Regions from separate parts of the Butyrivibrio sp. XBB1001 genome, predicted to be linked through region 2. Evidence: a T-box and tRNA genes for the amino acid it is inferred to sense, from the RefSeq annotation. Region 2 holds a T-box; the other holds one or more tRNA genes.
The links. A T-box is a leader RNA that pairs with one kind of tRNA and senses whether it is charged. The one in region 2 lies ahead of tyrS (tyrosine--tRNA ligase), so its partner is inferred to be a tRNA-Tyr.

Region 1 (11,267 bases), 360 kb from region 2:
GGTCTTCTGGTGCTTCTATCTTTACAAAGAAGGTAATTACACTGCTCCTCTTTGGAAGGAGCGATTATGTATGGCTCTACAAGATAAGCTTTTTCATCGCCTGATGTTGTATTTGTAAAAGACAATATTCTGTGCTCTTTAAGAGCTTTAGCGATATCTTCATAGGTGTCTTTGAATATGATAGCTTCCCTTTCGCTACGTGGTATGGATAGATAAGAGTTGAACATATCCTTGAGGTATTGGGAAAGAGAAGTGTCTTTTAACATGTTATTCTCAATAATCTTAAGAATCTCATAAGAAGAGCCGCTTACAGTCAGAGTGAGGGCAGAGTTCTTGCTACTTTGAAAACTGTCTGCCTTAATATATGTACTTACAATCTTATCCGCCAGTAGTGCGGCATCTTTATCACTTATGGATGTGATGGCAGTCAGGTCCTGCTTGATGCTTGAAAGGAGATTCTCACTGTCATGTCTGTACTGGTCAAAGTAGTTTACAATCAACGTCTTCAGGAAAGCGTTGAGATTTACAGACTCGTCTTTTTTGGTGAATTCAAAGAGCTCAGCATCGTTTATAAGTCTTGATTTTGTATCATCTGAAAGATAGATCTTATATTTCTCAGTCATATTACGCCTCTTAATTGGGGTTGCGAAAAACGCTTTTCTTAAATAAAAATACTTATATTTCACATTATATTGGGGTTGTGACATTGGGTCAATCTACATCTTTTTATCTCCAATTCAAAGCGCTATGATTAAGTCACAACAAAGACACAGACAGCAATCATTACAGGATCGCTAAATGGTTAAGCACCGATCTTTAGGTTCGGCTTTGCGGGTTCAAATCCCGCTCCAACCCTTCGGGGTGTATGTGTCTTGGATAAAAGATACGAACAGCAAACGAAACCACATATAGCTACAGAGAGTAGCACCTGGCTAATAACCAGGCTGGTGGAGGGTTAGAACCCCTCTTATGTTAAGGGACGTATCTAGTGATCATAAAAAGGTGCATACAGCAATTAACTAGGTCCACGATTTGGTATCGTGCCCTGCATAAGCAGGGTGAGTGAGCCGGGCACTATAACCCGGTTGCATCTTGATGAAGGAGGAAACTAAGATGTTAGAGTTTTTAAAGAAAGAAGCAAACAAAACATATACAGAGAATGGCGCTGTGACTTATGCATCAACAAAATCAGACTGTCTGGATCTTTTTGCAACAATTGGTGCGCTTAGAAAAGCTTCAGATGAAGATATCATTACAAGATTCATAAGAGCTTATGCTGAGGATGCTAATCTCGCGATGAAGATGCTTTTCTTTGCAAGAGATATCAGAGGCGGCCTGGGTGAGAGAAGAGTGTTTAAGGTTATTCTTAAGTATCTTGCGGCTGCAGAGCCTGAATCTGTTAAAAAGAATATTGAAAATGTGGCAGAGTATGGCAGATATGATGATCTTATGGCTCTACTGGATACACCTGTAGAAAAAGATGTTATGGCATATATTGAGCAAACTCTGAATGCCGACATAGACGAACTTGCTGAAAATGGTGAGAATGCAAACATATCTCTTTTGGCAAAATGGCTTCCTTCTGTAAATACAAGCAATAAAGATGCTGTAAGAAAAGCAAAGAAGATTGCCAGAGCTATTAAAATCTCTGATGCTGAGTATCGTAAAACACTCTCGGCGCTCAGAGCTCAGATCAAGATCATAGAGAATAACCTTAGAGAAAAGGATTACTCTTTTGATTATGAGAAGCTGCCTTCAAAGGCGCTGTACAAATACAGACAGGCATTTATCAGAAATGATCAGGAGAGATACCATGCCTTTATAACCAAGGCTGAGACAGATTCTTCTGTTATGCACACAGGCGCACTTACACCATACGATGTGATAGCTCCTGTAATAAACAGAGCACAGTTCACAGAGGATGAGAGGCGCGCCATGAACGCAACCTGGAATGCTCTTGAGAACTTCGCTGGTTCAGAGAATTCTCTTGTAGTGGTTGATGGTTCGGGTTCTATGTATTGCGGAACGAACCCTCTTCCTGCGGCAGTTGCACAGTCACTTGGCATCTTCTTTGCAGAAAGAAATACCGGTGCATTTAGAAATCACTTCATAACATTCTCAACAAATCCTAGACTCATCGAGATCAAGGGCAGAGATATTGTTGAGAAGGTGCGTTACTGCATGGGATTCAACGAATGTAGCGATACAAATATCGAGAAGACCTTTAACCTGATTCTAATGACTGCTGTAGCTAATAAGCTAACACAGGCTGATATGCCAGAGAAGCTATACATAATCTCAGACATGGAGTTCAATTACTGTGCTGGTAATGCCGAGGCTACAAACTTCGAGCATGCTAAAGCAGAGTATGCAAGATACGGCTTCAAACTTCCACAGATAGTTTTCTGGAACGTGAACAGCCATGGCAAACAGCAGCCTGTTAAGATGAATGATCAGGGAGTAGCGCTTGTTTCAGGCTGCAGCCCACAGATTTTTTCAATGTTAAAAGAAGGTAACTTAGAACCATATAAATTCATGATGAGTATCCTTTCAGCTGAGCGCTACGAAAGGATAGCGGCATGAGTTAATAGAAGAGGCTGGGAGAATGAAGACTCCCAGCCGAGACTGGAAGGATAATTATGAATACTATTGAGATAAAGGGAAAAGTAAATACAGCTCTTTGCTACGCCAAGGTTGTTGAGGACGAGGCAATAGAGCAAATAAGACGAATGTGCGACTACCCTATGACTGAGGGCTCAAAGATCAGAATCATGCCTGACGTTCATGCTGGGAAGGGCTGCACAATCGGAACAACAATGACAATCACAGATAAGGCAGTGCCTAACGTGGTTGGTGTCGATATCGGATGTGGTATGTATACAGTTAATCTTGGCAAGCAGAAGATTGACCTGGAGAAGCTGGATATGGCTGCATTCACAATTCCTTGCGGACGCGAAGTGTGGGACGGAAGAATTGAGAAGTTCGACCTGACAGAGCTTCGTTGCTATCGCCAGCTAAAGGAGGCAAAGCGTCTCGAGAGATCTCTGGGCACTCTTGGCGGAGGTAATCATTTTATAGAGGTGGATAGAGCTGCTGATGGCACCCAATATCTTATAATCCACTCTGGCTCAAGAAATCTTGGCAAGCAGGTTGCTGAGTTATACCAGACTCTTGCGGTTGATCTTGATAAGGGAATCGGTGAGTATCTGGAGGCAAGAGAGGAACTGATCAAAGAGTACAAGGCACAGGGAAGACGTACCGAGATCCAGGCTGCCCTTAAGGAGCTTTACAACAAGAAGTATCATGAGGGACCAATGACAATGCCTGAGGATCTTTGCTACTTATCAGGCAAGTATCTTGAGGACTACCTTCACGATGTGGAGATATGTCAGAGATTTGCTAAGAGAAATCGTGAGAAGATGGCGGAGATTCTTTTAGAGAAAACAGGCCTTGTAGCTGGCGAGGCTTTTCACACAATTCATAACTACATTGATACTGAGGAGATGATCCTTAGAAAGGGCTCTATTGCAGCTCATAAGGGTGAGAAAGTTCTAATTCCTATCAATATGAGGGATGGTTCTGTCCTTGCCATAGGTAAAGGAAACCCTGAGTGGAACTACTCAGCTCCACACGGCGCAGGAAGACTTATGTCGAGATCAGCAGCCAGGAACAACCTTTCAATGGATGAGTACAAAGAGGCTATGAAGGGAATCTATACATCATCTGTCTGTGAGGCTACAATTGATGAGGCACCAATGGCCTATAAGTCACTGGATGACATTATCGATGTGATCAAGGAGTCCGTGGAGATTATTGATGTGATGAAGCCAATTTATAACTTCAAGGTATCTAATTAAATGTAGGTTTGTTGTCATTGGCCTGGCAGTATATTTTATACTACAAGGCTAATGACAACTAAAGATACTAGTGTTACTATACGATATAGAAAGAGATAAGCGGAGCAGATGCAAGCTCCCGGAAAGGAAAAGAAGAGACATGACAACAATGAATCGCAATTATTGCCTTTATAGCGAAAGTTATGAATCATCACTCCAGAGCAAATCAGAGTGGATGTTTAATTTCATGCGCTCATTTAAGGATAGGCAAATGCGAGAAAATGTTGTTTTGGCAAAGAATCGGATTGTATAAAAAACGGTTCAGAAGCTTATAGATAAACATGTTTGCGTACCGCTTACCTTAGATGACAAGGCAAGCGGTTTTTCTTTTGTCTAAATATGCAGAGTTGGCTCAATTGGTACAGCAAGGGAGCGACGCGAAGCTAGTCCCCGAAGGGGAAAAATCGCCATCCTGAAAGGGAATCTGGGTTTCCCACAAGGGGACTAGGCACGAAGTGCCGTCGCAGTCTCAGACTCTGCGCTATAGATTCGTGGTGTAATTGGATGCGTGGCCTCCGGGGGAGGCCGAGCTACGCATTCGGACGACGCGAAGCGAGGACGCAGCAGTCCCAAAACTTGCACGAGTGGCGAAGCTGGTAGACGCACCTGACTTAGAATCAGACGCAGTAATGCATGTGGGTTCGAATCCCACCTCGTGTACTTGGCAAATGCCAGAAAGGAGTTAGAAATGACACAGAATATTCCAGCGATCGATATGGTCGCTACGGGACAGAGAATTACTGATTTAAGAGTGGCAGCCGGTATGTCTGTTAGGGATTTACAGGATGTGTTCGGATTTGCTACTCCACAGGCGATTTACAAATGGCAGCATGGAACTGCTATGCCTACAATCGATAACTTAGTTGCTTTATCTGTTATCTTTGGCGTGGCTATTGATGACATCATTGTTTTAGGGGAAGGACTTTATGAACTAAGCGCATGAATTGAATATAGATAAGCAGGTGTGAATACGCCTGCACATGGTCCCATAGGCGTTGGGTGCGTGGCCTCCAGGGGAGGCCGAGCTACGCACTCGGAGGACGCGAAGCGACGACGGACACTGGCCTTTCACGTCAGAGATACCGGGTTCAAGTCCCGTTGGGATCATCTGCCTTCTTGGTCTAATTGGTTAGGACGTCAGCCTCTCAAGCTGGAGATGCCGGGTTCAAGTCCCGCAGGAGGTATTATGGGTGGGTATGCCTAGAAGCGAGGGCAAGAGTCTGTAAAACTCCCACATTTGAAACACCGCAGGTGCAATTCCTGCTCCACCCACTTATGTTTGCGTGACCGAGATGGCTTATGGTGCTGCCCTGCTAAGGCAGAGCACGGCTTTTCGTGCCGAAGGTTCGCCTGTGCGTAGCTCGGCCGTGCTAAACGGATGTCCCCCGGACATCCAGCACCCTTCCGCAAACGCTCCGGGTAGGTATGCCTAGTGGCGAAGGCAGGGGTCTGTAAAACCCTGACAACAGAAACAACGTGAGTTCGAGTCTCACCCTGCCCACTTAAGTGTCATCCGATGACACTATACAAACTGGTCCGGCGGGACGATAATACAAATGTAACAAAGATATGGAGCTGCCAAAGAGCAGCAGAAAGTTAAGAGGATTTATTTAAGAATGTACTACGTAACTATCAACAAGCAATTTAATAACAAACAGTTTATGCAGTTCTGCAAAAATCAGAAGTGCTTTGTTAGTTATGCAAATTGCAAGTTGGTGGAAAGTGGTCCAGGATCCAGAAAATGATGGATGGTCCGGAGCATTAAGAATAGATTAGGTCGATTAGATCTGTAACCACTTAGCTTGCAAAGTTAAGTGGTTTTTTAATGCAAAAAAGGAGATTAGAAAAATGGATTATCCAGTAATAGATGTTGAAACAACAGGAACACACATAAGAGAGTTGATAAGAGAAAGCGGTCATACAGTCACGGAAGTTTCCGAATACCTTGGGACTAGCACATCACTTGTCTATAGATACATAAGAGGAGATGTCCTTCCAAGTATAGACAGGATAGTGGCGCTTTCAGTATATCTTGAAGTTCCTATTGAGAGAATAATTGCAGTCGAGTAAGACTGCATCTTACGGTATGGGGTAATGGGTAGCCCACAGGACTTTGATTCCGGTAGTCTTAGTTCAAATCTGAGTGCCGTAGTAAGACGTAGTAGCCAAGATGGAAAGGCTCCGGACGCGAAGCGAAGCTAGTCCCCTTGTGGGACAACTCCGGGATCGTGAGTTCCCTTCGCAGGCTCGGAGTCGCAAGCATGGCATCCCTTGGATGCCTGCGACCTCACTATGTCTCTATATGGACTTGTAGCTCAAATGGTAGAGCGGGGGATTGAAAATCCCTGTGAGGCGGTTCGATACCGTCCGAGTCCACTACGCTTCCTTGGCAGAGCGGATATGCACCGGCCTTTTAAGCCGAGAGATGCGGGTTCAACCCCCGTGGGGAGCACTAAGCTGTTGTAGCTCAGTTGGAAGAGCAACGGTCTCTTGACGCGAGATAGCAAATCTGTGATTTGCGTGATCGAGCTAATCCAGACGGGAAACCGAAGGTCGTGGGTTCCCTCGCGGAGCTCGGAGTCGCAAGCGTGGCATCCCCCGGATGCCTGCGCCCCCACCAGCAGCACTGATGCGGCATAGTTCAATTGGTAGAGCACCTGACTGTTAAGTGAGATAGCAAATCTGTGATTTGCGTGATCGAACTTAGGCAGAGACGACTCAGGGTGTTGCAGGTTCCCTTCGCAGAGCTCGGAGTCGCAAGCATGGCATCCCCTGGATGCCTGCGACCCTGCTACCGCAGTTTTGGATACATAGCTCAATCGGCAGAGCGCCCGGCTGTTAACCGGGAGGTTGTGGGTTCAAGTCCCTCTGTATCCGCTTTTCCAGGATAGCTCAAGAGGTAGAGCACCCGCTTCATACGCGGAAGGTTATGGGATCCCTCGCAGAGCTCGGAGTCGCAAGCGTGGCATCCACCGGATGCCTGCGACCCGTTCCTGGGACTATAGGAAATTGATTGATATATTTTTTTCTACTGTCTGCTATAATAGAAATGATAATTTTTGCAGAAGTAAAAATTATTCTCCAACCTCGAGGCATGATTAACTGCAGGGATAATCTGGTATTAGTGCCACCAGATTCAGCTTAGAAGGGGCATGTGTGTCCGCTATCTCGTGCGTGATCATTGCGATGGAATCGGGGAGAAAGGAGAAGGAGCTTATGGCAAAATGTAAGGGTGTATCATCAAAGACACATACTCAGAAACAGCTTAATGATTATGCTAATCAACATAATCCAAACAACAAAGCTTTTAAAGCAAATAGGCAGAATCAAAAAGCTCTAAAAAACAAGGCACGTCAGATTGCATTCTGGCGAGATATTGAGCCGGCTGAATGGTATTGCTATAGTAATCCATTTGACTTTGAATAATTGCAAATGAGATGGTAGGGGTCGCATAGCGATCCCTATTTTAAAATTATAAAAGTTGTCAACAATCTAATTGCAATAAATTCATAAATGTGTTATATTACCTAAAACACAAACGTCCGGGAGGTGAATCATGACAACGCTAGTAACCTACTTCAGTGCTGAAGGAACCACAGCAGCGGTAGCAAAGGAATTCGCAGCTAAGATTGGCGCTGATCTTTTTGAGATAGTTCCAGAGCAGCCTTACACAGCTGCAGATATCAAGTGGACCAATCCACTTGCAAGATGTAACAAAGAGCAGATTGGTAAGAAGGATGTTCCTGTAAGTGGAAGAATTGAGAACTTTGACAACTATGATACTGTCTACATTGGCTTTCCTATCTGGTATGGCCAGGCGCCAAGAGTAGTATACACATTCTGTAAGGGCTATGATTGGAATGGCAAGACTATACACGCATTTGCCACATCTGGTGGAAGCGGAATAGGTAAGACAGCTGAGAAGCTTGGAGAATATGTTTCAGGAGCAGCATCAGTAGATGCTAAGCTTGCACATTCCGCATCAGAACTGTAATACGTGAGATTTTTACAAAATTGTCCTAACATGGTAATATATATTCTGCCGTGTTAGGGCTATTTTTATTGTAGATTATTTATGTATTGAAGGAGATAAATACCATGAAGTTGGGCATAGTAGGTTTACCAAACGTAGGTAAGTCAACACTTTTTAACTCACTCACAAATGCAGGAGCGCTTGCTGCGAACTATCCTTTCGCTACAATCGATCCTAACGTGGGAGTTGTAGCAGTACCTGATAAGAGGCTTAAGGCTCTTGGAGATCTTTATCATTCCAAGAAGGTTACACCAGCAACTATTGAGTTCGTTGATATTGCTGGACTTGTAAAGGGCGCATCTAAGGGCGAAGGTCTTGGAAACCAGTTCCTTGCTAATATTAGAGAGACAGATGCTATCGTGCATGTAGTAAGATGCTTTGAGGATCCTAACGTTGTACATGTAGATGGAAGCGTTGATCCAGCAAGAGATATCGAGACAATTAACCTTGAGCTTATTTTTGCTGACCTTGAGGTACTTGAGCGTAGAATTGCCAAGGTTACCAAGACAGCCAGAATGGACAAGACAGCGGCTAAAGAGCTTGAGCTTCTCAATAAGATCAAGGCTACTCTTGAAGACAACAAGATGGCAAGAGAGCTTGAAATTGAGGATGAAGATGAGAAGGCACTTATGAACAGCATGGATCTTCTCACATGGAAGCCAGTTATTTATGCAGCAAATGTCAAGGATGATGATCTTGCAGATGATGGCGCTTCTAACCAGTATGTACAGGCTGTAAGAGATCTGGCAGCTAAGTCTGGTAGTGAAGTATTTGTAATCAGCGCTCAGATCGAGGCTGAGATTTCTGAGCTTGACGAGGATGAGAAGGCAGAGTTCCTTGATAGCCTTGGCCTTACTGAGTCAGGTCTTGATAAGCTTATTGCAGCAAGCTACAGAACTCTTGGACTTATGAGCTTCCTTACATCTGGTGAAGATGAGACAAGAGCTTGGACTATCAAGATTGGTACTAAGGCTCCACAGGCAGCAGGTAAGATTCACACTGACTTTGAGAGAGGCTTTATCAAGGCAGAGGTTATCAACTACGAGGATCTTCTCCGCGAAGGCTCACTTTCCGCAGCAAGAGAAAAAGGACTTGTCCGCATGGAAGGTAAAGAGTACGTCGTTCAGGATGGAGATGTGATATTATTTAGGTTTAACGTGTGATACTGCAAAGCATCGCAGAAATATTGATGTGTAAGACAATGCAAGCTCGCTTGCGTATTGGTTTACATATCAATATTTGTATGAGGCGCGCAGCGCCTCAACGAGGAATTACGAAGTAATTCCGAGTCTGCGATGCTGACATATATATAACATGGAGGATATTATGCCTGACATAATGGGGAAAATGGATATTGCATTTCCGAATCTGCATATCTATTTAAAAGATGTTCCGAAGTCATTTTCAATATTTGGCTTTGATATTGCTTTGTATGGGGTGATCATAGGGCTGGGATTTTTCCTGGCGCTGCTGCTTATATCCAGAATGGCTAAAAAGACTGGTCAGAACCCTGATGATTACTGGGATATAGCGGTTTATATCATTGTCTTTTCCATAATAGGAGCGAGGATTTACTACGTGTTCTTCGCCTGGGATTATTACAAGGATAATCCGATAAGTGTGCTGTACATCAGAAATGGTGGACTTGCCATTTACGGAGGTGTTATTGCGGGCTTCCTTACGGCCTTCATTTACACCAAGGTCAAGAAAAAGAACTTCCTCATGATGGCAGATACTATCATGTATGGACTTCTTCTTGGGCAGCTAATTGGCAGATGGGGGAACTTTACTAACAGAGAGGCTTTTGGAGAATACACAAATGGCCTTCTGGCAATGAGACTTCCCGTTGATGCTGTAAGGGGCGGCGAGATCACAGCTCTTATGAAAGAGCATATGAGCGCAGCCACAAATTACATTCAGGTGAGCCCTACATTCCTATATGAGAGCCTTTGGAATCTGTGCCTGTTGATACTTCTTTTTATCTACTGCAAGCACAAGAAGTTTAACGGCGAGATAGTTCTTTTGTATCTTGCAGGCTACGGCCTTGGCAGATCATGGATCGAGGGCCTTCGCACAGATCAGCTTATCATGCACACTACAGGACTTCCAGTTTCACAGATGCTGGCTATATGCCTTGTAATCTTTGGAGTTTTAGCGGATGTTATAGTAAGAATCAGGATCATGGGAAAAGAAGTTTCCACCTGGCCTGAAGCAGCAGAAGCAGAAAAAGAGACATCTGAAATAGAGACATCTGAGAAAGAAACATCTGAAAAAGAGACAAAAACAGAATAAGTTATATTGAAGATAGCAAATGAGTTATTTATTACTTGAAAGAGTGATAGATAGCTCTTTTTTTATCTCTTTTTTGCCTCATATCTTTCTGCAAGTTAAACACTCTGACATGAATTATTAATTTTTCATAAATAAAAATTCTGTTCTACAACATATTCTTACTCTTTTGTTACCCACCACAACATATATTTAACATTTGTTAATTTGCTAATTTGGATGCAAAAACGGGGTTGTTTTAATAAAAAAATTAACCTATAATACATTTAGGTGGTAAAAAGTGTCACAAAGTGGTAAAAAGTGGTAGAAAAAGTGGTAAAATAATTTGGGAACAGCGTTTAAAGGTGAATACAGTCATTCCATAGATGCTAAGGGAAGACTCATAATGCCTGCTAAATTCCGCGAACTCCTTGGCGAACAATTTGTGGTGACTAAGGGATTTGACGGATGCCTTTTTGTGTTCTCTGAAGAAGGGTGGGAAGCCTTTGAGGAGAAACTACAGGCCCTTCCTATGGATAAGCCTGAGGCCAGAATGCTGGGAAGATTCTTTATCGCTGGAGCCATCGACGCTGAAGTGGACAAGCAGGGCAGAATACTGATTCCTGCAAATCTTTTAGCTCATGCCAAGATCGAGAAAGAGGCTGTGATCGCCGGAGTCGGCAACAGAGCTGAAATCTGGAGCAAGGCTGAGTGGGAGAAGGCTAGCACCTTTGATGACATCAATAGCATTGCTGCGAAGATGAGCGAGTACGGTTTGAGTATTTAAGGAAAAGACATGGAATTTAAACATTATTCGGTGCTTCTTAATGAGTGCCTGGACAATTTGAATATTAAGCCTGATGGAATCTATCTTGATGGTACTCTGGGCGGAGCCGGTCACTCTTTTCACATAGCAGAGAGACTTACCGCGGGCGGACATCTCTACGGGACTGACCAGGATGAGGATGCTATTGCTGCGGCTACTAAGAGACTTGAGCCCTTTGCGGACAGAGTCACCATTATCAGAGATAATTACGAGAATGCAGTTACAAGACTCCGTAATCTTGGAG
Region 2 (11,267 bases):
TACTTACAATCTGTATAAGTCTGACAGAACACGAACATTTGAGGAATCTCTTTTGTTCAATAACATATTTGGCAATAATGCAGCCAGTGTACTAAGGCTTGTTTCCTTTAAAAGTCTTATGGAAACTGATGGAAACTATGATGGCGACAAGAACATAGATGTTACCGCCTATGTTAACAGGTTTACAATGGTGCCTGGTGACTATGTTACAGCTGTTTACCATTTATCAGACCTGTTGAAATGGGGACAAAGCGGTATTGATGTTGAAACCAAAGAGTTTACATCTGAGGAGGCTGCTTCTTTTCTTGGAGGAGCCACTACCTATACTCACATAAATAATAACAACTTTTCGGGTGGAATGAATTCCTATCTTAATTCTCAAATACCTGATAACACTCTTACCTTTACGATTTCTGGCAATTCCGTTATGGATTCTGGTGTTCATAATATACTGGTATCAAGATATCAGACTGTTGATGGCAAGAACATAGAGGACCTTGTTACAAACTGGGATGAATACATTTCTCTTTGTACAAATATTCAGGAGACGATTGGAGAACTGACAAGCAATTTTAAGGAATATGGCCAGCTTACTACTTATTACCAGTATCAGAATAGCAATGTAAGATTCTATGTTTCAAGAGTAATTAATGGCAAGACTCAGGTTTTCACTAACGTCAAGGAATTATCTGGAGATACAGTAGGAATCGATATTTTGGAAGTTTTCAAGGGCTATGGCAAATATGCTTATTATTGCCCCTATGAACTTAGATATGATACCAACACCCGGATTAAGGAAAATGTATTTAGATCATTAGTAAAGTCCTACAGCTATGCTTTTCCTGATCAGACTAAGATTTATATAGCTGTAGATACAGAAAACTATCCATGTAGTGATGATTTTACTCAGGGAAAGGCAAACTTTACAAAGTATATGCCTTATAGGACACAACTGTATATCTTATGCGGCATTGCCATAATAGCCTATATTGGGATTTTTGCTATCATATTCAGGGATGCCAGGAGAAAAAGGGCTGACGATGAAAATATTTCTAATGGACAAGCCTCCAGCGGTATTTTCTATTCTGAAGGAGTATTCCTTTTAGGTCTTGTTCTTGTTGCTATACCTATAATGATATTTATTATCGCAAGCTTTGCTATGAAAACCAGCTTTATCAAAATGACGCAGCTTGAGACCTTCCCTTATTATGTTGGGCTTTCTGCAATCCTTGCTGATATAGGTATACTGTATGTAATATATGAATTTACAAACAGAATAATTAATAGAAAACTGTGGAAGAGCAGCTTTACAAGAGTGGTGAGCTTTGGGGCAAGGGACGTTATCGTAAATACCACTGATAATGGTAATGTCTTTATCAGGACATGGGTCCCATATGTGATATTTGTTGCAATAAACCTTCTTTTGTTTGAGATAGGCCTGGCTGGTATTGTGATTGCTATCTTCATGGATCTTTTGATCGGAATATATCTGTATAGGCAAAATACTGACAGGGACAAGATCATACATGTCATAGAAAATATCAAAAATGGAGATGTCAAAGCTAAAGTTGATACTAGAGATCTACATGCTGATAATATCCTATTGGCTGACGCTGTTAATTCAATCGGAGAAGGTATAGAAAAGGCTGTAGAGACTAGCATGAAAGATGAAAAGCTTAAGGCTGATCTTATTACAAATGTTTCTCACGATATCAAGACACCGCTTACTTCTATAATTAACTATATTGGTCTTATAAAAAGAGAAAAAATTGAAAATCCAAAAGTCTCTGAATATGTTGAGGTCCTTGATAATAAGTCCCTTAAGCTAAAACAGCTTATTGAAGACTTACTTGATGCTTCAAAGATAAGCTCAGGCAATATCAGCATTACTCTTAGCAAGATAAACTTTGTTGAGCTTGTTAATCAGAATATTGGAGAATTTTACGAGAAGTTTGAAAATGCCAGACTGCAGCCAATCTTTAGATGCAATGAGAGTAGTATCCAGATCATGGCTGACCCAAGACACCTATGGAGGGTAATAGAAAATCTATTTAGCAATACTTGTAAATATGCGCTTCCGAATACAAGGGTTTACATGGATATGAAGCGCAAGGAAAAAGAGGATGGAAAGAGAGTTGTAGAATTTTCAGTAAAGAATATTTCTGCAAGAGAGTTAGATCTTGATGGAGATGATCTGGCTGAGAGATTTATAAGGGGAGATGAGTCAAGAACAACTGAAGGAAGCGGACTTGGCCTATCTATAGCCAAGAATCTTACACTTGCACAGGGAGGCGACTTTAAGATCAAATTAGATGGAGATCTTTTCAAGGTAATCCTTACCTTTGAGGAGGCATGATTTAAAAAGTTAGAAGCATTAGCAATTAGTTGATTTCTTTAAAAAAAGAGCCATGAAAACCAGAATAATACTGGATTTCATGGCTCTATTAACATCAATCAAAAAGTTCTGCTGGAGTCTTACAGCCTGAGTTATACTTACCGACAATCTCATGGATTTTGTCAGTAGGCATATTAACTGTTGACATTGAAGCGTCGTGATTTAAGAAATCGATAATAGTAGCAAGGAATTTGCCCATATCTGCAATAAATACGTATTCCCTTGACTTAACATCATCATTCATGTAAGTAAGGTTAGTGGTAATAACCGCATCAAAATAACCATTCTTGTAACCATCATCAAATTTGCTCATTCCGTCTGTGAAAAGACCAAATGTGGTACAGATGAATACGCGCTTTGCTCCCATGTTCTTTAGCTGTTTGGCAGTATCTATCATACTGGAACCAGAAGAAATCATATCGTCAATTATGATAACGTCTCTTCCGGAAATATCTGAACCAAGGAATTCGTGAGCTACAATAGGATTAGTTCCGTTTACAACATGAGCATAGTCACGTCTCTTGTAGAACATACCTGTATCTGCGCCAATTACGTTGGCAAAATATACGGCTCTGTCGAGAGCACCTTCATCAGGAGAAATAACAGTCAGATGATCTTTATCAACAATAAGGTCATCGATATGGGATAAAAGAGCCTTCATAAACTGATAGGAGGCAAGGAAATTATCAAAACCTCCAATTGGCTTGGCATTAGAGATTCTGGGGTCATGAGCATCAAAGGTGATGAAATTAGAAATACCCATATCATGAAGCTCTTTAAACATGGCAGCTGCATCAAGAGATTCCATACCATTTCTCTTGTGCTGTCTTCCCTCATATAAGAAAGGCATGATGACATTTATTCTCTTGGCCTTACCAGTAATTGCACCAATCACTCTTTTTAAATCCTGGAAGTGATCGTCGGGAGATTTGTGGTTGACGAAATTGTACATCTTGTAGGTGATGCTATAGTTGCAGACATCTGTAAGAATGTAGACGTCATTACCACGAACACTCTGTGCAATAGTAGCCTTGGCTTCACCACTTCTAAATCTGTCAAGGTTGATCTTGATCTGATAACTGTCCTTGACATAACCATGGAAAGCTGGATCGTTCTCGGGCATCTTGTAAAGTTCATGCCTGAACTGAGATATATATTTGTCTACACTATCTCCAAGATCCCTTGCTGAATCCATTACGATAAGGTTAAGCGGAGCTACAGGAATAGTAGCTTCTAGCTTGTGAAAATCTGGCATAATTATCCCCTTTTTTCATTGATAACATGTAATTGATACCTGGTTTTGATATCATATGATCGCGGTTTTCTTAAGTAAAAATTGCTCAAGATCCTACATCTTATGTTTTACCATCTTATTTACTGACACGTCAAGGAATTTCATGTATAATGAAGGTTATGAAAAAGTATAATGGACATTTAATAGGCAATGTTGAAGACGGCAGCATTGCTCAGGAACTAAATATAGAAAAGGGTGACTACCTACTGAAAATTAATGATCAGGAACTGGAGGATGTATTTGACTATCAGTACCTAGTACAAGATGATCATTTGGATGTTCTTATCAGGAAGGCTGATGGAGAAGAGTGGCTTCTGGATATTGATAAGGATTTTGATGAGGACCTTGGAATAGAATTCGAAAATGGCCTCATGGACAACTATAGACGTTGTAGTAATAACTGTATCTTTTGCTTTATTGACCAGATGCCAAAGGGAATGAGAGATACCCTGTATTTTAAAGATGATGATTCAAGACTTTCCTTCCTACAGGGGAATTATGTAACTCTTACTAATATGTCTGACAAGGATATAGACAGAATATTAAAATATCACCTATCACCAATCAATATCTCTTTTCAGACTACTAACCCAGAACTGCGCTGCAAAATGCTGGGAAATAGATTTGCTGGAGAAGCTCTTAAAAAGGTAGACAGACTCTGCGCTCCAGGAACTGGTATAGAAATAAACGGACAGATTGTTCTATGTAAGGGTGTCAATGATGGCCCTGAGCTGACAAGGTCCATAACAGATCTTACCAAGTATATTCCTAACCTTCAGAGCGTATCTGTTGTGCCAGTTGGTCTTTCCAAATATAGAGATGGCCTGTATCCGCTTGAGCCGTTTAACAAGGAGGATGCAGAAAAGGTTATCGATGAGATTGAATCCTGGCAGAAAAAGGTTTATAAGGAGCATGGAATTCATTTTATACACGCGAGTGACGAGTGGTATTTTCTGGCAGGCCGAGATTTCCCTGAGGAAGAACGATATGATGGTTATATCCAGCTTGAAAACGGTGTAGGAATGGTTCGGCTTCTCATAAATGAATTTGAAGAGTCTATGAAAATAGCTCTTTCTGAGCATATGGATCACATTAAGGGCCTTAAGAGGCATATCTCTTTTGCAACTGGTAAACTGGTATATCCTTGTATAAAAGAGCTTGTAGATAGAGCTGTATCAGTTTGCCCTGGACTAAATACATCAGTTTATGAGATAATCAATGAGTTTTTTGGCGAGAGGATCACTGTATCAGGGCTTTTAACTGGTCAGGATATTATAAAACAGCTAAAAGGTAAGGATTTGGGAGATGTTCTGTATCTTCCCGAGAACCTTCTTAGAAGCGGAGAAGATTATCTTCTTGATGACGTAACAGTAGGAGATATAGAAAGAGAGCTTAATGTCAAGGTGGGCATTGTCAAGTGTGATGGACATGACCTTGTATCCAAGCTTTTTGATATACATGTTGATGAGCTTTTCTGATTATTTATCAGGAGCTTTCCACTTAAATAGTAATACATAGATAAGGAAGTTTTTATGAGTAAAAGAAATATTGTAGCGGTGGTCGGTAGACCTAACGTAGGTAAATCTACACTTTTTAATGCGCTTGCTGGTAGCAGGATCGCTATTGTGCAGGATACACCTGGAGTAACAAGAGACAGAATATATCAGGATGTAGAGTGGCTGAATCACAGCTTTACTCTTATTGACACAGGCGGTATCGAGCCTGATTCCAAGGACATCATTCTGGCACAGATGAGAGATCAGGCCCAGATAGCTATTGATACAGCTGATGTTATCATCTTCATGGTTGATGTTAAGCAGGGACTTACAGATTCTGATTCCAAGGTTGCAGATATGCTTAGGAAATCTGGTAAGCCTGTTGTTTTGTGCGTAAACAAGGTTGATAACTACAATAGGGATTCACTTGATGTATATGAATTTTATAATCTGGGAATTGGAGAGCCTTTCCCTATTTCTGCTGTTAACAAGCAGGGTATTGGTGATCTTTTGGAAGAAGTAGTAAGCCACTTTAGCAAGTCATCTACTGATGAGGAAGAGGATGATTCTACTAAGATTGCCATTATTGGTAAGCCAAACGTTGGTAAGTCATCTATCATTAACAAACTTATAGGCGAGAACAGACTTATTGTTTCTGATATTGCAGGTACAACAAGAGATGCCATCGATACTCAGGTTAAATATAATGGCAAGAAATATACATTTATCGATACAGCAGGCCTTCGCAGAAAGAATAAGGTCAAGGACGAGCTTGAGCACTACATGATTGTTAGAACAGTAGGAGCTGTAGAAAGAGCAGATGTTGCTATCCTTGTTATCAATGCAGCTGAGGGCGTAACTGAGCAGGACGCTAAGATTGCTGGAATCGCCCATGAAAGCGGCAAGGCAGTTATTATCGCTGTTAATAAGTGGGATCTTATCGAGAAGGATAACCATTCTGTAAAAGAGTTTACTAAGGACATCAGAAATACTCTGGCCTTTATGAACTATGCCGAGATAATCTTTATATCAGCCGAAACAGGACAGAGACTTGTTAAGCTCTATGACATGATCGATATGGTTTCTGAGAACCATGCTATGAGAGTATCAACTGGTGTTCTCAACGAGATCATGACACAGGCTGTAGTAATGCAGCAGCCACCAAGTGATAAGGGCAAGATGCTTAAGCTTTACTATATTACTCAGGCTTCTGTTAAGCCTCCAACATTTGTTATCTTTGTAAATGACAAAAAGCTTATGCACTTTAGTTACACAAGATATATTGAGAATCAGATAAGAGAGGCCTTTGGATTTAAGGGAACACCTCTACGATTTATCATAAGGGAGAGAAAAGAGGACAAGTAAAATGGGACTTGGTTTACTACTTGAAAGAGTAATTTGCTTGGGGATCGGCTATGTATTTGGAATGATACAGACTGCAGTTTTTTATGGAAGACTTAAGGGAGTAGACATCAGAAAGGTTGGAAGCGGAAACGCTGGTACAACCAACACATTAAGAGTATTAGGACCAAAGGCTGGAGGAATAGTTCTTCTTGGCGATATGCTTAAATGCATGGCTGCCATTTTTATCACTTATCTTCTTTTTGGCAGAAGTAATCCTGATTTTATTATTCTTTATATGACTTATACAGCTGCGGGAGCTGTTCTTGGGCATGATTTTCCTGTTACTCTTAAGTTTAAGGGTGGCAAGGGAATTGCTTGCACTGCGGGCTACACAATTTATGCTGGAATACAGTTTACATGGCTTTTTATCCTTATGGGAGTAATCTCATTTTTCTTGCCATTTAACTTATTCCACATTGTCTCTGTTTGCAGTTTGTTTTACTACACCGCACTTCTTGTTATGTCTATAATCTATGGCCAGATGGGACTTTTTGGCGGATTGCCACAGGCTAACCTTATTGAAGTGTATGTGCTCTTGGGATTCCTTACTTTCCTTGCTTTTTATCAGCATAGAGGAAATATCAAAAAGCTCCTTGCGGGTCAGGAGAGAAAGACCTATATTTTCAAAAAGAATAAGATAGATTAATCGTAGGAGAAAATTGATCTTGGTAAAAGAAATAGGCATTATAGGTGCTGGTAGCTGGGGAATTGCCCTTGGTTACCTTCTTAAAAATAATGGTCATAATATTACTATTTGGTCCAGAAGACAGGAAACAGTAGATAAGCTTAGAGCTTATCACGGGAACGAAGACAAGCTTCCAGGTGTTATTTTGGATGATTCTGTTAAGTTTACCTGCAGTATGGAGGAAGCTATAAAGGATAAGGACATCGTAGTTTTAGTTGTCCCATCTTCTCATATGAGAGAGACTGTAAGACAGATGAAGCCTTATATTAATAGCACTGATGAACATCCTCAGATCATTGTTAACTGCTCAAAGGGTATAGAGGAGCAGAGCCTTATGGTCATGTCAGATGTTATTCTTGATGAACTTCCAGGAAGCCAGGTCTGTGTACTATCTGGCCCTTCACATGCAGAAGAGGTTGGAAAGGGCATGCCTACATCTATTGTAGTTGGAGCTTTTGACAAGGAAACAGCAAGGCTTGTTCAGAATGTCTTTATGAGTAATGTTTTCAGAGTTTACATCAGTCCAGATATGCTTGGAATAGAGATTGGTGCAGCTCTTAAAAATGTTATTGCACTTGCTTCTGGTATTGCTGATGGCTATGGGCTTGGAGACAATGCTAAAGCGGCCCTTATAACTCGAGGCATAGCAGAAATTGGAAGACTTGGAATGGCTATGGGTGGTAAATTTGAGACCTTTAGCGGACTTTCAGGTATTGGAGATCTTGTTGTTACCTGTGCTTCTATGCACTCTAGAAACAGAAGAGCAGGTATCCTTATTGGTCAGGGCAAATCTATGCAGGAAGCTATGGATGAAGTCAAAATGGTTGTTGAAGGCGTGTATAGTGCCAAGGCAGCAAGACTTCTTGCAGAGAAATATGATGTGGAGATGCCTATTGTAACTGCAGTTAATCAGGTTCTCTTTGAAGGCAAATCTCCAGAGGAAGCCCTCAATGATCTTATGATCAGAGATAAAAAGATTGAGAGCAGTAATCTTGATTGGTAATATTTTTTGATATTTAATTTCATAAAATCCATTGCAATTTGCAGGATATTACAGTATTATATGTGCAAATAAAAAATGTTTATGCAGAGTAGACGTTAGAGCGTTAAGTGCCTGGTGAACAGGGAGTTGTCATCGGGACGAAGAGTTTTTGACTCGCGGTTTTAGTGTCGCATCCCGCTGCTACATCATGTATAAGGATTATTATCATGCCTCTGATGTGGTTAAAGGAAAACTGCAAAGGAGGTATTATTATGTCTAAAAATCAATCTGTAACTGGAAAAGAAAACTTTTTTAAAAGAACTTTTGGCTCTCTGACTCAGCTAAAAGAAACTAAGGTTCTTACTATATGTGGCCTTATGGGAGCTCTTGCTATTATCTTGGGGCAGGTAGCGACAATCAAATTTGGCCAGTATGTACGTATCGGTTTTTCAGGGCTTCCCAATCAGATAGTAGATTACCTGTTTGGACCATGGATTGGAGCAATCTTTGGCGGAACCATGGACGTTGTTAAGTGGTTTATAAGTGGAGATGGAGATTTCTTCCCTGGATTTACTCTAACAGCTATGATAGGAGCCTTTTTATATGGCATTTTTATCTATAATAAGCCTGTAAAGCTTTGGAGAGTAATTTGTGCTCAGATATCTGTTAAGATAGTCTGCAATATTATTTTAAATACTTTGTGGCTTAATATGCTTTATGGAAAAGCTATAGCAGCTATTCTTCCAGCAAGAATTGCATCCAATGCCGTGATGCTTCCAATCGATACATTTATTATGTTTGTTATGCTTCAGGTAGTATGTAAGGTGAAAAAGAATATTTTTGACACCTGATGATATACGTTTTTTCCTTGACTTTTATTAATAAAAAAACTAATATATCTAAGTAAATAGAAATAGCGATGATCGGAATAAGTAAGAATCGCAGGCTGACAACAGAGAATAGCCGGTTGGTGAGAGGCGTATGTTAAGAGCGATGATGAATACCTCCGTGAGCTGCAGGTCGGAATGTTCCTTTGGAATTAGTATGATCTGCCGGTATTGACCGTTATATCAAGAGAGTATCGCTTATTTTTTGAGCCGTACTTACTGAGGCATATAGCGTGAGCTATGTGTGAATGAAGGTGGTAACACGAATTATTCGTCCTTCGTAATCAATAATGATTGCGAAGGACTTTTTTTGTGTAGAGAACTTGCTGAGGTATTATCGAAGCTAGTTCGAACCACTTCCGGACACTTAACGAGATTCTTTCGAGTTTAGTGAAGCGGAAGTTTCCTTTCTTCTCGCAATCATACATAATTTTGGAGGTGCGTAATGCAGATTTTTGAAGAGTTAAAGGCAAGAGGACTTATTGCCCAGGTAACAGATGAAGAGCAGATAAGAGAGCTTGTTAACACAGGTAAGGCAACATTCTATATTGGTTTTGACTGTACAGCAGATTCCCTTACTGCAGGTCACTTCATGGCGCTTACTCTTATGAAGAGACTTCAGATGGCTGGCAATAAGCCAATCGCCCTTATTGGTGGCGGTACAACAATGATCGGTGATCCATCAGGTAGAACTGATATGAGAAAGATGCTTACAAGAGAAGACATCGATCACAATGCAGAGTGCTTCAAGAAGCAGATGGAGAAATTCATCGACTTTGGTGAAGGCAAGGCTATGATGGTCAACAACGCAGACTGGCTTTTAAACCTTAACTACATTGAACTTCTTCGCGAGGTTGGTGCATGTTTTTCAGTTAACAATATGCTTAGAGCTGAGTGCTACAAGCAGCGTATGGAAAAAGGACTTTCTTTCCTTGAGTTCAACTACATGATCATGCAGTCTTACGACTTCTACTACATGTTCCAGAAGTACAACTGTAATCTTGAATTTGGTGGAGATGATCAGTGGAGCAATATGCTGGGCGGAACAGAGCTTATCAGAAGAAAACTTGGTAAGGACGCTCATGCAATGACTATTACCCTTCTTACAGACTCTCAGGGCAAGAAGATGGGTAAGACTGCTGGAAATGCTGTATGGCTTGATCCTAATAAGACATCACCATTTGATTTCTATCAGTACTGGAGAAACGTTGGCGATGCTGATGTAGATAAGTGCATTAAGATGCTTACATTTATTCCTATCGAGGAAATCCTTGAGATGGAGAAGTGGGATGACTCAAGGATCAATGAGAAGAAGGAAATTCTTGCATTTGAGCTTACAGCTCTTGTACACGGTAAAGAGGAAGCTCAGAAGGCGCAGGATGCTGCTAGAGCGCTTTTTGCAGGTGGTTCTGACATGACTAACGTTCCAGCTACAAGCCTCAAGGAAGAGGACTTCAGAGATGGAGTTATTGATATTCTTCAGGTACTTGTTTCTGCAGGCCTTTGCAACACAAGAAGTGAAGCAAGACGTGCTGTAGAGCAGGGCGGTGTTACATTTAACGACGAGAAGGTATCAGACGTTAAGACAACATACACCAAGGATGTATTTGCTGAAGGCGTTATGGTTCGTAAGGGCAAGAAGTCATACAAGAAAGTAACATTCTGATAAATACTAGATTTAATTGGCCTGTATTTTCGTAAATACGCGAAAATACAGGCTTTTTTTATAAAATTAAATCTAAAAATACTAACTAAAGGTTAATGTTTTTTCATTTTAATACATTATAAAATTAAAAATGGTGGCGCTCCTTTTTGAAATCAAAAAAGACGCCATTTCGCAAAAGGTTTTCTTATGAGAAAGGTGGGATTACATGAGTAAAAAGTTTCTAACGAAATTGCTAGCTCTAACATTGTGTGCAGGCCTTGTTCTTCAGCCTGTTACAGCTTTTGCTGACACTCCTGTTGAGAGTGAGACGACTGAAGTGGTAGCAGAAGAAGTTACTGAAGATATAACTGAAGAAATTAAAGAAGAAGTGCCTGAAGTAAAAGAAGAACTTCCAGAAGAAGTTACTCCTTTAGAAGCTGCAGCCGAAGAAGTAAAGCCAATGGATAATTCTTCGCTTC

Region 1: it has a tRNA-Tyr gene. The T-box ahead of tyrS (tyrosine--tRNA ligase) is inferred to sense a tRNA for this amino acid. The anticodon was not compared.

The regions. Positions count from the first base shown of each region.
Region 1 is NZ_AUKA01000001.1:627,588-638,854, reverse strand. Features, by position in the region: gene G631_RS0102810 (WYL domain-containing protein) at 1-623, opposite strand, end outside; gene G631_RS0102805 (DUF2828 family protein) at 1,114-2,583, shown strand; gene G631_RS0102800 (RNA-splicing ligase RtcB) at 2,640-3,857, shown strand; tRNA gene G631_RS0102795 (tRNA-Leu) at 4,475-4,556, shown strand; gene G631_RS0102790 (helix-turn-helix domain-containing protein) at 4,585-4,839, shown strand; tRNA gene G631_RS0102785 (tRNA-Glu) at 5,007-5,080, shown strand; tRNA gene G631_RS20865 (tRNA-Tyr) at 5,085-5,168, shown strand; tRNA gene G631_RS0102780 (tRNA-Tyr) at 5,314-5,397, shown strand; gene G631_RS17770 (helix-turn-helix domain-containing protein) at 5,745-5,966, shown strand; tRNA gene G631_RS0102765 (tRNA-Phe) at 6,201-6,272, shown strand; tRNA gene G631_RS0102760 (tRNA-Lys) at 6,277-6,348, shown strand; tRNA gene G631_RS0102755 (tRNA-Asn) at 6,701-6,773, shown strand; gene G631_RS0102750 (hypothetical protein) at 7,113-7,322, shown strand; gene G631_RS0102745 (flavodoxin) at 7,453-7,890, shown strand; gene ychF (redox-regulated ATPase YchF) at 7,995-9,092, shown strand; gene lgt (prolipoprotein diacylglyceryl transferase) at 9,256-10,221, shown strand; gene mraZ (division/cell wall cluster transcriptional repressor MraZ) at 10,544-10,984, shown strand; gene rsmH (16S rRNA (cytosine(1402)-N(4))-methyltransferase RsmH) at 10,994-11,267, shown strand, end outside.
Region 2 is NZ_AUKA01000001.1:262,969-274,235, reverse strand. Features, by position in the region: gene G631_RS0101170 (sensor histidine kinase) at 1-2,356, shown strand, start outside; gene G631_RS17610 (ribose-phosphate pyrophosphokinase) at 2,451-3,650, opposite strand; gene G631_RS0101160 (DUF512 domain-containing protein) at 3,809-5,167, shown strand; gene der (ribosome biogenesis GTPase Der) at 5,222-6,550, shown strand; gene G631_RS0101150 (glycerol-3-phosphate acyltransferase) at 6,552-7,235, shown strand; gene G631_RS0101145 (NAD(P)H-dependent glycerol-3-phosphate dehydrogenase) at 7,255-8,277, shown strand; THF riboswitch at 8,360-8,459, shown strand; gene G631_RS0101140 (folate family ECF transporter S component) at 8,529-9,107, shown strand; T-box leader at 9,167-9,425, shown strand; gene tyrS (tyrosine--tRNA ligase) at 9,589-10,809, shown strand; gene G631_RS19800 (N-acetylmuramoyl-L-alanine amidase family protein) at 11,015-11,267, shown strand, end outside.